DNA from 2 places in the Bowmanella denitrificans genome. Region 1 is predicted to be linked to the other one. Evidence: riboswitches for the same ligand, from Rfam matches in the RefSeq annotation. Region 1 holds a riboswitch; the other holds the start of a gene.

What was found. Region 1 has a riboswitch for thiamine pyrophosphate ahead of ABD028_RS16495 (TonB-dependent receptor). Riboswitches for the same ligand answer to the same signal wherever they lie in the genome.
Region 2: another riboswitch for thiamine pyrophosphate. It lies ahead of thiC (phosphomethylpyrimidine synthase ThiC); the one in region 1 lies ahead of ABD028_RS16495 (TonB-dependent receptor).

Annotation. Positions count from the first base shown of each region.
Region 1 is NZ_BAAAEI010000020.1:221,269-229,208, reverse strand. It holds gene ABD028_RS16505 (S41 family peptidase) at 1-123, opposite strand, end outside; gene ABD028_RS16500 (DUF502 domain-containing protein) at 373-960, shown strand; TPP riboswitch at 1,045-1,174, shown strand; gene ABD028_RS16495 (TonB-dependent receptor) at 1,240-3,321, shown strand; gene ABD028_RS16490 (hypothetical protein) at 3,385-3,642, shown strand; gene pnuC (nicotinamide riboside transporter PnuC) at 3,642-4,253, shown strand; gene ABD028_RS16480 (phosphotransferase) at 4,240-5,007, shown strand; gene ABD028_RS16475 (winged helix-turn-helix transcriptional regulator) at 5,062-5,424, opposite strand; gene ABD028_RS16470 (HD domain-containing protein) at 5,536-6,291, shown strand; tRNA gene ABD028_RS16465 (tRNA-Trp) at 6,382-6,458, shown strand; gene ABD028_RS16460 (hypothetical protein) at 6,603-7,103, shown strand; gene rimI (ribosomal protein S18-alanine N-acetyltransferase) at 7,097-7,546, shown strand; gene prfC (peptide chain release factor 3) at 7,733-7,940, shown strand, end outside.
Region 2 is NZ_BAAAEI010000011.1:12,417-20,356, forward strand. It holds gene thiH (2-iminoacetate synthase ThiH) at 1-185, opposite strand, end outside; gene ABD028_RS10900 (thiazole synthase) at 182-949, opposite strand; gene thiS (sulfur carrier protein ThiS) at 953-1,153, opposite strand; gene ABD028_RS10910 (HesA/MoeB/ThiF family protein) at 1,144-1,899, opposite strand; gene thiE (thiamine phosphate synthase) at 1,892-3,370, opposite strand; gene thiC (phosphomethylpyrimidine synthase ThiC) at 3,372-5,309, opposite strand; TPP riboswitch at 5,415-5,528, opposite strand; gene ABD028_RS10925 (T6SS effector amidase Tae4 family protein) at 5,681-6,121, shown strand; gene ABD028_RS10930 (hypothetical protein) at 6,103-6,573, shown strand; gene ABD028_RS23270 (PLD nuclease N-terminal domain-containing protein) at 6,596-6,799, shown strand; gene ABD028_RS10935 (YbhB/YbcL family Raf kinase inhibitor-like protein) at 6,954-7,481, opposite strand; gene ABD028_RS10940 (hypothetical protein) at 7,711-7,940, opposite strand, start outside.

The sequences.
Region 1 (7,940 bases):
GTGGTGTTGTTGCAACAGGCTGTCTATGTTATCTGCTCTGCTGGCTTCAGCCTGTAAGGTGGCGCTGCAGCAAAAGCTTAGCAGCAGGCTGGCACATAACAGGGGGGAGGGCGATGATCGCATGGTTTTTCCTGGTTGGTTTTAATCGATACATGTCCTAGCAATTTATAAGCCCATTTTAAGTTTTTGATTTTTAAGTAAATACTATATGGGGGTGGCTGGGGGATGGTGAGAACGACTAGTTTGCGGGCTAAATAGCCAAGTGTTTTATGGCTGAATAAACCACCAGTTCACTGAATTATCTGCATGACCTGTTGATTTGTCACAGACCAATGCTACATTGCCTGCCTTGACAATGTTTTAAGGCTTTTCATGAGGTCGTCGGTTTCGCAGATTTTTGCCCGGGGTATGTTGTTCAGTCTGCCACTGGCTATTACCTTTGGCGCTTTGTACTGGTTTTTCAATTGGTCAGAGTCGTTACTCAGTGTACCGCTTAGCTATTTGCTGCCACAAGGCTGGTATGTACCCGGAATGGGCGTGGTTTCGGGCCTGGCGATTATTTTTGTGCTGGGTATTCTGGTTCAGCTTTATCTGGTCAAACATTTATTTCATTGGTTTGAGTCCCTGCTTGAGCGTATTCCTCTGGTGAAAACCCTATATGGCAGCGCTAAGGACATTCTTAAGCTGTTTTCCGGCTCCAGCCAGGACGAATTGCAAAAGGTGGTGTTAGTTACCCTGCACGACGATATTCGCATGATTGGTTTTGTTACCAATGAACAGATCGATTTCGCCGCCGACCAGGATGTTATTGCCGTGTATGTGCCTCTGAGCTATCAGGTTGGCGGGCATTTACTATACCTGCCGCGCAGCCGCTGTGAACCATTGGATATGCCAGTGCAAAAAGCCATGCAGCAAGTGCTGACGGCGCACATCAGCCAGGCCAAAGTGAAGAAGCCATAATTAAAGCCATATAGCTGGCGGCTGAAACATGCCTAGGCAAAGCTGTGACAGGCCTGTTACAATTCACATCGGCTTGTTATAAAGCCAAAGGCCAAGGGGTGCCACCTCCGTTGTCGGAGCAAAAGGCTGAGATGCGACCGCAGATACTGCGGCTAAGCAAACCCTTACACCTGATCCGGATAATACCGGCGTAGGAATGGTTGCAAGGTTTTCCTTCTGAATTTGTCCCATTGACCTGCCGTTAGCCCGGATCTTTTCCAGCTGTGATGAGAAGATCCAATGAAAATACGTTATTCCCTACTTTCTGTGGCGATTGCCATCGCCTGTCAGCCATTAATGGCCGAAGAAGCAGATACTGCTGTACAGGCCGTTGAACATATTCTGGTCACATCAGATTTCTCGGTTCGTAATTTGCAAACCCTGCCTGCCAGTGTGTCAGTGGTGGGGCAGCAGGAAATCACTGCCCGCCAGGCACAGCATTTAGAGCAGATTTTAAATGTGGCACCCAATGTTAATTTCAGTAGTGGTGCCTCGCGCGGGCGTTTTGTGCAGATCCGCGGGATTGGCGAGCGCAGTCAGTTTGCCGAGCCCATTAACCCTTCGGTTGGTTTTGTCATTGATGAGATGGATTTCTCTGGGATCGCCGCTATCGGTACCTTGTTTGACGTGCAGCAAGTGGAAGTGCTGAAAGGTCCGCAGGCCACCGAGTTCGGCGCCGCCGCCCTGGCCGGGGTGATAAAAATTCAGACCATGGAGGCGGGCAGTGACAGCCCTGGTCGTGTCAGTTTGAGTCTGGCTGAAAATAACAGTTGGTCAGCGGGCGTGGCCCAGGGCGGTGAGCTGACTGACAAGCTGCTTTACCGGGTGTCTGCTCAGCAATATAAAAGTGACGGTTTTATCGAAAACCTGCATTTACACAGAGATGACACCGGGCAGCGTGATGAATTGACCAGTCGCCTTAAACTCAAATACCTGGCCAATGACGATCTGACCCTGGCGCTAAACTATCAGTACTTTGATATTAACAACGGCTACGACGCTTTTACCCAGACCAATGATGGGAAAACCCGCTCTGACCAGCCCGGCTACGACAAGCAACAAACCCATGCTTTGAGTTTACAGGCCGACTGGCACCTGGACTGGGCGACCCTGAAAGCTATTGGTACCTGGTCGGATTCCGAAATGCAATATGGTTACGATGATGACTGGTTGTATGACGGTTACCCTGGCGGTTACACCGCTTTTGACGCCTATGCTCGTGAGCGCGACACGCACAGCCTGGAACTGCGCTTGTCATCTTCTGCCTCTGCAAAGTGGTTTAACGGCACCACTGATTGGGTGCTGGGCGTTTACAGCAAAAACGTGGATGAAGTGCTGACCCGCGAGTATGACTATCTGGATGGGGTGTTTCGCAGTGATTATGAGCCGCAAAACCACGCCATTTATGTGCAAACTATCAGTCAACTAAACGACAAAACCCGTCTGACCGTGGGGCTCAGATTCGACAAGTTTGATATTGAGTATGTTGATTCAGATGGCTTTGTGGCCAGCGTCAGTGACGACATGCTGGGCGGAAAACTGGTACTTGATCATCAGGTGACTGAGCAAACCCTGGTTTATGCCGGCGTCAGCCGTGGGTATAAGGCTGGCGGATTTAACCTGGATGAACAGGTGAGCGCCGACAAACGCAACTATGCACCGGAATATAGCTGGAACTATGAACTGGGTGTGAAAGGCAGTAATGTCGATGGTGATCTGACCCTGCACGTTGCCGGCTTTTACATGCAGCGCAAGGACACGCAGATCAGTGACTATCAACTGATACCTTCCACTGGCCAGGCAGCGGAATTTATCGACATTATAGCCAATGCCGATATAGGTACTAACTATGGACTGGAAGTGGAAAGTCGCTGGCAGGTTAACAGCAACCTGGGACTGTATGCCAACCTGGGCTGGCTGCGCGCCAGCTTTGAAGATTACACCAATGCCAAAGGCGAGTATGTGAATAAGCGCGATCAGGCGCAGTCTCCTCGTTATACCTTTAATCTGGGCATGGACTGGCGACTGGCTGAAAACTGGCATTGGCATCTGGAAACCGATGGTAAAGACGGTTTTTACTTCTCTGATGGCCACAATGAACAGGCCGATGCAGAGGTGTTGGTGCACACCCGCCTGAGCTGGCAGCACAATGACTGGACGGTGTCGCTATGGGGGCAGAATCTGTTCGACCGCGAATACCATGTGCGTGGTTTCTATTTCAACAATGAACCCGAAGACGGCTACGACCAGGATAATTCCAGGTTATATACCCAGTTAGGGGATGGTCGCCTGCTGGGTATCAGTGTTGATTATCTGTTTTAATTTATTGTCCCGGCAGGGACGCCGGGTATTTGCCAGGGCGGCAGGTTTGTCAGGAATATTTATATGAAACTGGTTGCAGAAATTTCCCTTTATCCCTTGGCCGATAAATACATTGCGCCTATTCAAACCTTTATCGACCGTATTAATCAGTACCCGCAACTGGATGTTGAAACCAGCGCAACCAGCACCCGCATCAGTGGTGACTACCTGCCCACCATGGAGATTCTGGCCAAGGAAATGCAGCGCAGTCATCAGGAGATTGGCCAGGCTATTTTTGTCTGCAAATTCTTAAATGGTGATGCCATGGGTAGCGGTCGGTAATGAACTGGTTATCTGTTGTCGCTCAGCAATGGGCTGCTCAGTCAAACTGGGAGTTACTGGCGGTGGTGCTGGCGCTCGGTTACGTGTGGCTGGCCGCCAGACAAAGTATCTGGTGCTGGCCCTGCGCTTTGGTGAGTACAGCCATATACAGCTGGTTGTTCTGGGAGCATACCTTGCCATTACAGACTTTGCTTAACCTGTATTATCTGGTTATGGCCGTGTATGGCTGGTGGCATTGGCGGGCCATGGCGGATACCGAGCCCTGCCAAGTACAAAAACGCAGTGGCTGGTATCACTTATCGGCGGTGCTACTGCTGTTGCCCTTGTCGCTGGCCATTGGCTGGAGTCTGAAAAGCTACTTTAATAGTGAACATTTGTATGTGGATGCGCTGGTGACGGTATTCAGTTTGTTCACCACCTATCTGGTCACGCAAAAAGTGCTGGAAAACTGGCTGTACTGGCTGGTTATTAATAGTTTTGCTGCCTGGCTTTATTGGCAAACCGGTTTGTATCTGACCGCGCTGCTGTTTGTAGGGTATCTTGGCTTTGCTCTGTATGGCTACATTAAATGGCGCAGTAGTTATCTGCAGGACCCGCATGCTGTCGGCTGAGCAGGTCATTGAGTTACAACGGCAGGGCTGGATACAGGCTGATTACCACCTGACAGAATTATTTGACGGCACGGTTAACCGGAATTTCTGTCTGACTTCAGGTCAAAAACGTTTTTTTCTGAAGTTGTTCAGTCAAAGCGGCGGTGATCGTCAGGATCGGCTTCGCCAGTTTGACCTTCAGCAACGTATTGCCGCACATGGCATGGCGCCTGAGCCCTTGTATGTATCTGAGCGGCACGATTTTATGCTGGAAGCCTGGCTGGAAATACAGGACTTGGCATCCGCCAGGCTGAGTAAACCGCAAAAAATACAAAGGTTGGCCGAGCGCCTGTTTGCTATTCATCAGCTACCCATAGATTGTGCTGATTTGCCGCTGGTGGACGACTGGCAACATTATATTCAACGCGGTGCAATTCAGGATCGCACCCTGCTGGCACAGGTTGAAGAACTGAGTCCCCGGTGGCTGGCTTTACCTAAGCCGGTGTTTTGTCACCATGACTTGTGCCTGGCCCACGTTTGCCTGATGCCAAAGCGAGTTTGTTTGGACTGGGAATATGCCGCCATGTCTACCCCTGTCTATGATATAGCGTCCAGTATTTTGGCCGAGGGGCTGGATGCACAGCAGGGCAGGTGGCTGAGTGACAGCTATGCCAAAATCAGCAGTACCTGTGCAACTGCGCTCTGGCAAGAGGTGCAGCAAATGCGGCCCTTTGCCGAGTTAACTAACCGGCTTTGGCACCTGGCTCATCGCTAGGGGCTGTTTATCTTTCAAGTATAGATTTTGTTCAAATCCAGCCCCTAGTGCTTATTATCCGTCGCCAGTTTCCAGCGACATAGGTTGTAACTGAAAAAAGCTATCCGGCGGCGTACTGCTGTCGGTGTATTGCATTGCCCATGTTGCCAGACTTTGCATCGCAGGTAACAGATCGGCGCCTTTGCGGGTGAGTCGGTATTGATAGCGCACCGGCTGTTGCTGATACGGCTGCTTGTCGATAATCCCTTCATTTAATAACCGTTTTAAACGTGCAGCAAGAATATTACTGGGTATGTTCTCCTGTTGGCAAAACTCTGAATATCGCCTGGCACCCCCGAGTAAATCACGAAGCAGCAGTAGTGACCATTTGTCACCAACAAGATTGAGAGCCTGAAAAAGCGGACAAGGTTTATGCATGGTTAGGCTTATTTATTGGTTTTCCTTATTATAAAATTGTCACTTGCAAAATAAAAGTTAGCGTTGCTATTCTCTCTTAACTTTCAAAATGCAAGTTACTTAAGAGGATATATGCTGGGCGATTACCAATGGAGTGAGCAAACCTGCGGCAGGCTGTCAAAATGGGACAAGCTCAGACTGCTTGGCTTGTTGGCAAAGGCTAAATGCATGGAACAAAGTTCCAGAATGGCGGTTAGCTTGCGACTGAGATCTGTGTTGCAAGATGCTGACGAAAACTGGCTTGCCCTGCCGGATTCGCAACTGGTCAAACAAGTTGAGGAAGAGGCTACCGCGCTATACAGTGCGCCGATGCTGGCCCATTGTTATCGCACCTATTTTTTTGCCCAGCTGTTTGCCCGCTATTATCAGCTTAAAGTGGACAGTGAATTGCTGGCTGTCAGCAGCCTGTTGCACGATGTGGGATTGTGCTCGCCTTATTCAGAACAATGCAGCCATACAGGATTTCAAATCATTGGTGCTCGCCATGTGCAACAGCGTATCCAGCAAGCCGGTTATTCGCAGCATAAGCAACGCTGTGCATATGAAGCGGTGAGTTTGCATTTAAATCTGTATATCAGGCCGAAGCCGCAATTTGCAGAAGCAGCTGTATTGCAAAGAGGCGCTACCTTGGATGTGATTGGTGCCAACCGGCATTTGTTTGCGCCGGCACTGTTGGCCTGGGTGCACAGGTACTATGCCAGGGATGGCTTTCGGGCTGATATTCTGGACACCATGCAGACTATACCCCATGCACCACATTCCCATGCTGGGTTTTTAGGGCGTTGTGGCTTTGCTGCATTGGCTGCCGCCAATCCTTTGGATCCATAGCCTCTGGACAACATTTACGCATTTAGAAAATGAGATGCAGATAAATGCTTTACCTTTAACTTGGCATGGGTATAATGCGGCCTCCATTGCAGGGGCGTAGTTCCAATTGGTAGAACAGCGGTCTCCAAAACCGATGGTTGGGGGTTCGAGTCCCTCCGCCCCTGCCAGTATTCAAAAAAGCCTGTCCAAGTGACGGGCTTTTTGCTTTCTAACAAGCAGCGTTTACAGACGATGATACGCTGGATTTGCCGTCTTATTACCCGTAACAATTATCGACGCTGGTTTGACTCTGATGGTAAGCTAGCCCTCCTATGACGACACTGACACCATATCAACAAGCCGTACTGACTGAACTGGGTATCGTTCAGTGGCAGCTACGCACTAAGCCTGATGCTGCTGAGATTGGCACGCCGACACACAGTGGGACGGATGCTGCACAGCTGTCCCCATCCGGACAATCTGCGCCAAGAGCCAGCGCCGAGTCTGCCATTGCCAGACTGAAACAGGCCATGCAAGGCAGTACCACCGCCATACACAGTCAACCTGAGCCTGTTCAGGTAAGTGCGCCTGCAGCGCTATCTGTGCCTGATACTAAGCCCATGGCTGAGCCTTTGTGGATAGCTGATAGTGAGCCAATGTTCAGCGATGTGCTGCTGGCGCTAAATTGGCCCGAAGGGCTAGGGTCTCTTCGTTGGCAACAAGCAGATGAGTTTAAGCTGGTGGATGGGATACTGTATTGTCCTGCGCCGACTGCCCTGATAGCCGATAGCCGTCTTAAACGCCGCTTATGGCAGCTTCTGCAAGCATGCTGAGTTTCCTTGCCTTAAACCGCGAAAACTACCAAGCGGCTTTTGCTTTGCAGGTGGCCTGTCATAGCCATCCCTGGTCAGAGGCCACCTTCGCCAGTTGTCTGGATGGTCAGTATTTTGCCTGGCAAATGGAAGAGAATGGTGAGCTGGCCGGGTTCTATGTGGGGTTGCAGGTTTTGCAGGAAGCCACACTCATGGATATCGGCATTGCCAGTTCACACCGGGGGAAGGGGTTGGCTAAGCCCTTGCTGGAACATTTTTTCAGCCAATGCCGCGATAAAGGCATTGATGAGGTGTGGCTGGAAGTGCGGGTTTCCAATCAGGCGGCAATTGGTTTGTATAAACAGTATGGCTTTGTACTGATTGAGCGGCGTAAAAACTACTATCCCTGCAAGGAAGGGCGTGAAGATGCGCTGATTATGAAACTAAGCTGGGAAAACGCCTGATTGGGCCAATTCCTGGTATTTCTGTTGCTGATGCGGCCAACCGCAATTTCCTCTCTCTCGTGGGCGACTTTACAAGCACTTTAGGCTACAATCCGCGCCTTGTTTTTAAACTGTTTCTACCCGGCGATACAGAGTGCCGGAGCCAGGAAACGGTCTGATATCAGCCAAACAGCAGCAGAGAGTCCCGTGGCCAGCAAAGCTTATTTAGAACAACTGAACAAACGACGCACCTTTGCGATTATCTCGCACCCGGATGCCGGTAAAACCACCATCACCGAAAAGGTCCTCTTGTTCGGAAATGCCATTCAAAAAGCCGGTACTGTCAAAGGGCGTGGTTCTAACCAGCATGCCAAATCTGACTGGATGGAGATGGAAAAAGAGCGGGGCATCTCGG
Region 2 (7,940 bases), on a different contig from region 1:
GCATAGGAAAGCCGGGCCATGTGCGCTAAAAAAGGTTCGGCAGCCGGGGATATCAGCGCCATAAAGTCTTTCAGACCTGGTCTGGTGCTGTTCAGTGCCCGTTGTACGTCATTGGCGGTACAGGCATGGATCTGCAGAGTTACATCGTCAAAGTCCCACTGGGCCAGTTGCTTGGCAAAGCTCATAGCTGGTCCAGAAAATCAGTCAGTGGGCTGGAAGCCATGGCATTGCGCTGTACCGCACCAAGACCTGCCTGATAGGCCATGCGACCAGCTGTTACCGCTTGTTTAAATGCCCTGCCCATGGCAATTGGGTCTGGCGAAACGGCAATGGCGGTATTCACCAGTACTGCATCCACCCCCAGTTCCATGGCATGGGCGGCATGACTGGGCGCGCCAATACCGGCATCGACTATCACCGGCACCTGGCTTTGTTCAACAATGATCTCCAGAAAATCTTTGCTTAACAGGCCGCGATTGGAGCCAATCGGCGCGCCCAGCGGCATGACCGCCGCGCAGCCTACTTCCTGCAAGCGCTGACAAAGTACGGGATCGGCTCCGCAATAGGGCAGCACCACAAAGCCATCTTTAACCAGTTGCCTGGCGGCGTTCAGGGTTTCAATAGGGTCGGGCAACAGGTAGCGCTGATCCGGGTGGATCTCCAGTTTCAGCCAGTGAGTGCCGAGCGCTTCGCGGGCCAGGTGGGCGGCAAAGATGGCTTCCTCGGCGGTCTTTGCCCCTGAGGTATTGGGCAGCAGTCTTACCCCCAGTTCCTGCAGTGGCGCCAGGATATCGTCTTTTTGTGCAACCAGGTCCAGGCGTTTAAGGGCCAGAGTGACCAGTTCGGTGCCACTGGCCGACAGGGCCGCCTGCATGTTCTGGGCGCTGGAAAACTTGCCGGTGCCGGTTAACAGGCGCGAAGAAAATTGGGTATTGGCAATGGTCAGCATCGGTTATCCTCCGGCGACGACTTTAAACAGGGTAATGCGGTCATGGTCTTTCAGTTGGGTGTGCGGCCACTGACTTTTACTGACCACTTGCTGATTCAGTGCCACCGCTATGCCGTTTTGTGGCTGAGCCAGGGTTTGCAGCAAGTCTGCGATACTGAGCGGCTGTGCAAATTGTTGCGGCATATCGTTAATCATCAGTTGCATAAGGTATCTCCACAGACCGGACATTGCAGGGCTTTGGCCAGCGTCAGGCTTTGCCATTGATGGGCTTTAGCATCGAATAACTTAAGCTGACCAAAGGGCACCTGCCCGGCACCGGTCAGGAATTTGATGGCTTCCAACGCCTGCATCAGGCCGATGATGCCCACCACCGGGCCGACGATGCCGCTATTGGCACAATTCAGCGACGGGCTTTGCGTCGGTTCGTACAAGCAGCGGTAACAGCCATGATTTCTATGCGGGTGCAAGGCCAGAAACTGCCCCTCAAAACGTATGGCTGCCCCCACCAACAACGGCTTACCCGCCTGGTAGCAGGCGGCATTGATGGCCTGGCGGCTGGTCATATTATCGGTGCAGTCAAGCACCAACTGGCAGTCACTCACCAGCGCCGGTAAGTGGTCGGCGTGCAGTTTTTTGTCCAGTGCTTCAATGCGGATATTGGGGTTCACCGCCTGCAGGCGCTTTTGTGCCTGGCGGGCTTTGTTAGCGCCCAGACTGAAATTGTCGTACAAAGGCTGGCGGTGCAGATTAGTCACATCCACTTTGTCACCATCGGCCAGCAGCAACTGCCCGACACCGGCTCCGGCCAGATATTGCGCGGCGATACTGCCCAGGCCACCCAGTCCGACAATCAGAATGCGGGCCTGCTTTAATTTTTGCTGACCGGATTCGTCGATATCTTCCAGCAACAAATGCCGGCTGTAACGCATAAAATCTTGATCATTAAGCATAATTAAGCCTCGTCAGCAGCTGCCGGACTACCTGCTCGGGCTGCGCCGCCTCGGTAATGGCGGTGACCATAGCAATGCTGCCTACCCCGGTGCCAGCCACCGCATCTACCCGCTCCACACTGATGCCGCCAATGGCCACGCAGGGGATATCTTGCAGCAGTTGCACGTAACGACTTAAGCGGGTTAAGCCTTGAGGTCTGGAAGGCATGTTCTTGGTGCGGGTTGCAAAAATATGCCCGAGCGCAATATAAGAAGGCTGATAGCTGATAGCGCGCTGGATCTCGGCATAACCATGGGTAGAAATGCCGAGGCGCAATCCGGCCTGTTGAATGGCAACCAGGTCGGCATCCTGCAAATCTTCCTGACCCAGATGCACACCGTAAGCCCCGTGTTTAATGGCCAGTTGCCAGTGATCGTTAATAAACAATCTGGCATTGGCTTCGCGTGCCAGTTTGATCGCCTGGGCGATCTGCGCTTCCTGCTCAGGGTTTGGGTTTGATTTGATTCTTAACTGCAAGGTGCTGACGCCCCACGCCAGCAGTTTTTCCACCCAGGCCAGGCTGTCTACCACCGGATACAGGCCCAGTTTCATGCTGTCTATGGCTGCGAAGGGCGCAGAGGGCTTAGCTTTATCCTTTAGCTGGCTGAACTGAGGGAAGTCTCTGCCAGATTGCGGCCAGCCCAGATGGGCCACCGGGCCGGGTCCTTTGCCAAGTCCCGCTGCGGCTTGCAGGCCTTGATTGATATAGGCCTTGGCAATACAAATGGCATCCTCCATTGGATAGTCCAGGGCAAATGTTGTGGCGATAGCGCTGGCAAAGGTGCAGCCGGTGCCATGACCATGGAGGGTGTTAATGCGCTTGCTGCTAAATCGCCATTGATGGGTCTGACTCAGGTACCAGTCATGACAATATTGGCCTGTCCAGTGCAAATGCCCGCCTTTCACCAGCACGGCCTTAACCCCATGATCCAGCAATACATTGGCTGCTACCTGCAGGCTGGCAACATCTGTTGCTTCTACACCGGTCAACAGCGCCAGTTCATTGGCATTGGGGGTGATAATATCCAGCACTTGTAACAGTGGTGCGCAGTCTGCCAGTTGCAAGGCTGCCAGTTGGCTGCCGCAACTGGCTCTGGCCACCGGATCCCAGATAATCATCGGTGGCCTGGCTTGTTGTTTCAGCCACTGCAGAAACTCTGCCAAGGCCGCGATTTGTGCGCCATCGCCAAGCATGCCGATTTTAACCGCATTGGGCCAAAGGTCGGCCGCCAGGCTGTTAAGTTGGTTGGTTAATACTTCCAGTGGCACCGGCTGCACCTGCGTGACCGCCACCGAGTTTTGCGCAGTGATAGCGCTGATTACGGTGCAGCCGTGGCCGCCCAGCGCCTGTACCGTATGCAGATCGGCCTGCACCCCGGCACCGCCGCCCGAGTCTGAGCCGCCAATGCACCAGATAATGGGTTTGGCCATATCAGACGCTCGCTTTGGGTTTAGCCGGGTGATACAGCTCGCTGCCACTTTGTTTAAAGGCTTCAGACATCTGCTGCATACCCAGTTGCACTGTTTCCTGCTCACCGTCCAGGCCGGTTAATTTGATACCTGCCTGTTCCTGCGCAGCGGCGTAGTCGCGCACTTCCTGGGTGATCTTCATGGAACAGAATTTAGGGCCGCACATGGAGCAGAAATGTGCCACCTTGCCAGACTCCTGCGGTAGGGTTTCATCGTGGTAAGCGCGGGCGGTTTGTGGATCCAGTGCCAGGTTGAACTGGTCTTCCCAACGAAACTCAAAACGCGCCTTAGACATGGCATTGTCGCGAATCTGCGCGCCAGGGTGGCCTTTGGCCAGATCCGCAGCATGAGCAGCAATTTTGTAGGTAATCAGACCCTGTTTAACATCGTCTTTATTGGGCAGACCCAGATGTTCTTTGGGGGTGACGTAACAGAGCATGGCACAGCCGAACCAGCCAATCATGGCCGCGCCAATACCCGAGGTGAAATGGTCGTAGCCAGGGGCAATATCGGTGGTCAGGGGCCCCAGGGTATAAAACGGTGCTTCGTGGCAATGCTCAAGCTGCTCGGTCATGTTCTCTTTTATAAGCTGCATCGGCACATGACCCGGACCTTCGATCATCACCTGGACATCGTATTCCCAGGCGATTTTGGTCAGTTCGCCCAGAGTGCGCAGCTCGGCAAATTGGGCTTCGTCATTGGCGTCATACACTGAGCCAGGGCGCAGGCCGTCACCCAACGACAAAGACACATCATAGGCCGCACACAGCTCACAGATGTCGCGAAAATGGCTGTAGAGAAAATTCTCCTGATGGTGGCTCAGGCACCATTTGGCCATAATCGAACCGCCGCGCGAGACAATACCGGTCAGACGTTTGGCGGTCATGGGCACATAGCGCAGCAGTACCCCGGCGTGGATAGTGAAGTAATCCACCCCTTGCTCGGCCTGTTCCAGCAGGGTGTCACGGAACACTTCCCAGGTTAGGTTTTCGGCAATACCGTTGACCTTTTCCAGCGCCTGATAGATGGGCACCGTGCCAATGGGCACCGGGCTGTTGCGTAAAATCCACTCGCGGGTCTCATGGATATTACGGCCGGTGGATAAGTCCATCACCGTATCAGCGCCCCAGCGGGTCGACCACACCAGCTTTTCCACTTCTTCTTCAATGGAGGACGTCACTGCCGAGTTACCGATATTGGCATTGACCTTAACCAGAAAGTTACGGCCGATAATCATCGGCTCGGATTCCGGGTGATTGATATTGGCCGGAATAATGGCGCGGCCTTCGGCCACTTCGTGGCGGACAAATTCAGCACTGATATTGCCGGGCAGATTAGCGCCGAAGTGTTCACCCTGATGTTGTTTGTTTAACAGCTCACTTTTGACCCGCTCACGGCCCATATTCTCCCGAATGGCGATATATTCCATTTCCGGGGTAATGATACCGGCGCGGGCGTAATGTAACTGAGTGACGCACTTGCCCGGTTTGGCACGCCGTGACCGATGTTTAAGTTCAAAGCGCAGGTCGTCCAGGCTGATATCCGCAGCACGGGCCTTGGCATAGCTGGAGGAGCTTTCACTCAGATACTGAGTATCATCGCGCTCGCTAATCCAACTGTCCCTGACCAGCGGCAAACCACTGCGCACGTCAATATGGGCTTCGGGATCGCCGTAGGGGCCGGAAGTGTCATAAACCGGTACCGGCTCATTGGCCTCGTATACCGGCTGTTCTTTACTGCCGCCCACCAGGGTATCGGCCAGTTGAATCTCCCGCATGGCAACACGCAGATCATCGCGGCTGCCTTGCAGGTAAATACGTTTGGAGTTGGGGTAGGGCTGGCCCTGCAGATCGTTTAAAAATTCCTGGGCCTGATGACGTAATTCGCGTCTGGTTGACATAGCATTCTCGCTTTTTTAGGTGGCTGAAATGCTTGTCAGGAGTGTTGTAAAGAGTAACGCCGCTTGAAACGCTCTCCCTTGGGGAGATTGGACGGCTTAAGGCCTGGGCGTTACGCTCTTGTTCCCTTCGCAGGTATTAGCCTGATCAGGTTCAACGGATCCCGCTTATGCGGTCTCAGCTCGCCCGGTAAACCGGACTGAGCACTCCGACAAGATAAAAACTGCAATCAGTATAAGGGTAGAAAAACCTATATTGCAACAGGGGGATAAGTTGGCTGTTATCAGATTGCCATAGGCAGTTATAACGCTTTTGCTAGATATTATTATTTGGTCTACGATGGGATTACGGACTGAATTCAAGGAGGAAATTAATGTCTGCATTATCTTTCCAAGCACTGTGGGATAACCACCCTTGGCCTAACTCCCCATGTGACACAACGGCGTTCACAAATCAATGTGCGATAAGGATGGGAGTTGCACTGGAATTGTCAAATGTTGATACATCAGGTTTTGATCAGATGTTTCCACAGCGCCGCTGCTATCCGGGCTTTGGACATAGCCCTAAACATATTTTAGCCGCTCAACAACTAGCTGATTGGATGGACTCGGACATCCCTAAGTTTGGAGCTTGTGTAAAACTAAAACAGGTAACAAGTGGTGACTTTGGAGGAAAGAAAGGGATCGTTTTTATTAAGAATGGTTGGGGAACAACTGATCATATTGATCTTTGGAACGGCACAGAAATGAAAGCTGGGTCGCCAGATTATTTTTCTCGAGGCCAGGAAGTATGGTTTTGGGAGATAAAGCGATGAAAAGAATTAGCACAGTTTTGCTATTTATGTGTTTTTCTTGTAGCGCCACAGATATTACGGATTCTGCCAATGTGGCAGGAATGGAACTGCAATTAGTCAGCGCTAACGGCAAGTGTGAGTTGCGTTTTCTGCAAGATGGTGAATCCAAGTTTTTGTCTCTAAAGCCCGAGCCCCCCTGCTTTTTTCTGCGTCGCGGCACAAGTGAACCACAGCGCTTTAGTTATCCCAAAGTCAATGTAGATTATGTGCTTATGGTAGCAGGCAGCGCATTGAACGAGCGACAGAGAACGCTTTGGAATCTGTCAGAAGATATGCAATGCGGCAGCATGCGGCAAGGCGTGCTGTTTAAAGCAGGACAGATTGAAGTAACTCCAGAGGTGATAAAGGATAGCGTCACGTGCAAAAACACGGGCGCTGACGAGAAAGACTTTTGGTCTTTTTCTCATCATTAACTGTTGTAAGTGAATTTAATAAATGGCGGATACAATTTTTATTATCAGTTTGGCCCTTCTAATTTGGTTGCTTCCGGTCATATTTGTTGTTAGACGGCAGCATAGCAGGCAAAGGAAAATAGTCTGGTCGATTCTGCTAATTGCACTACCTATATATGGCTTTCTGTTTTATTTATTTTATTCCTATATATTGTGCCCTGATAAAGCCAGTAGCAGCAGAGGCTAATTTTATTTTAAAAGATAAGGCGGTTTATACCGCCTTATCTATATTCCACCACTAAGAAAGCTTAAGCACGGCGTCGCCGAGAACCGCTAGATACCTAATTCCACTCGCCGGTTTTACTCTGTGACCTCTGCGGCTCTGCGGTGAGTATCATCCCTTACCGCACGTAAGTGGCCGTTAAGGTGGCTTTGGCCAGGGCTTTGCTGTTCAGGGTATAACCCACCACCGCAGGGGAGATATCCACCGGGAAATCCAGCTTTTCATCCGGCAGGGCCCAAATAGTAAATTGGTATCTGTGCATGCCATGGCCCACCGGCGGGCAAGCGCCACCAAAACCGGGCTGGCCGTAATCGGTGCGGGTTTCAAGCACCTTATCCAACTTACCTGACGCGCCGCGAGGCAGGCTGTGGGTATCGGCCGGAATATTCAGCGCCAGCCAGTGCCACCAACCGCTGCCGGTTGGGGCGTCCGGGTCATATAGGGTAATGGCAAAACTCTTGGTGCCATCGGGAGCGTCTTTCCAGGCCAGGGCCGGCGACAGATTTTCGCCACTGCAACCAAACCCCGAGTATTCAAAAGTCTTGGCCATTCGCTGGCCTTCCTGAATATCCGGACTGCTGAGTTCCAGTGCAGATAAGGGCAGAGCCAGTAGCAGGGTTGTTACAGACAAAAACCGTTTACACATAGTTGTTTCCTTGTTGTACGGAATCTTGCTTAATTGAAAAAAGATCCGATGCACTATTGCCGTTCTCAGCTATTGTTGAATGGACTGCGTCATTTTTCAACCAATTGGAACTTGCTGTGGCGTAGCAAATTAAATGGCGTCGATGGATAACTACCGCGACGGCCAAAAAGCCGCTTTTGGCACATGTGTTTTGGAACGGCGGTGGCGGACATACGATTGAGGTATGACGTCATCCTTTTTCGCGTGTTTGCTGATGGCGGTGAAACGACAAGTTCGTACCAAGCCAGATTCCACACCCATATAAACAGGCCACTAACATCCACACCACTGCAATAAGTGGGATATCGCTGAGTGCGATTTCTGTGGCACTGAGTAAAATGGCAATAAAAATAGTGAAAGATACAAGCCCCCACTTCACTAATCCCTCAAGTAGCACAAAACGGAGCATGCCTTTTTGTT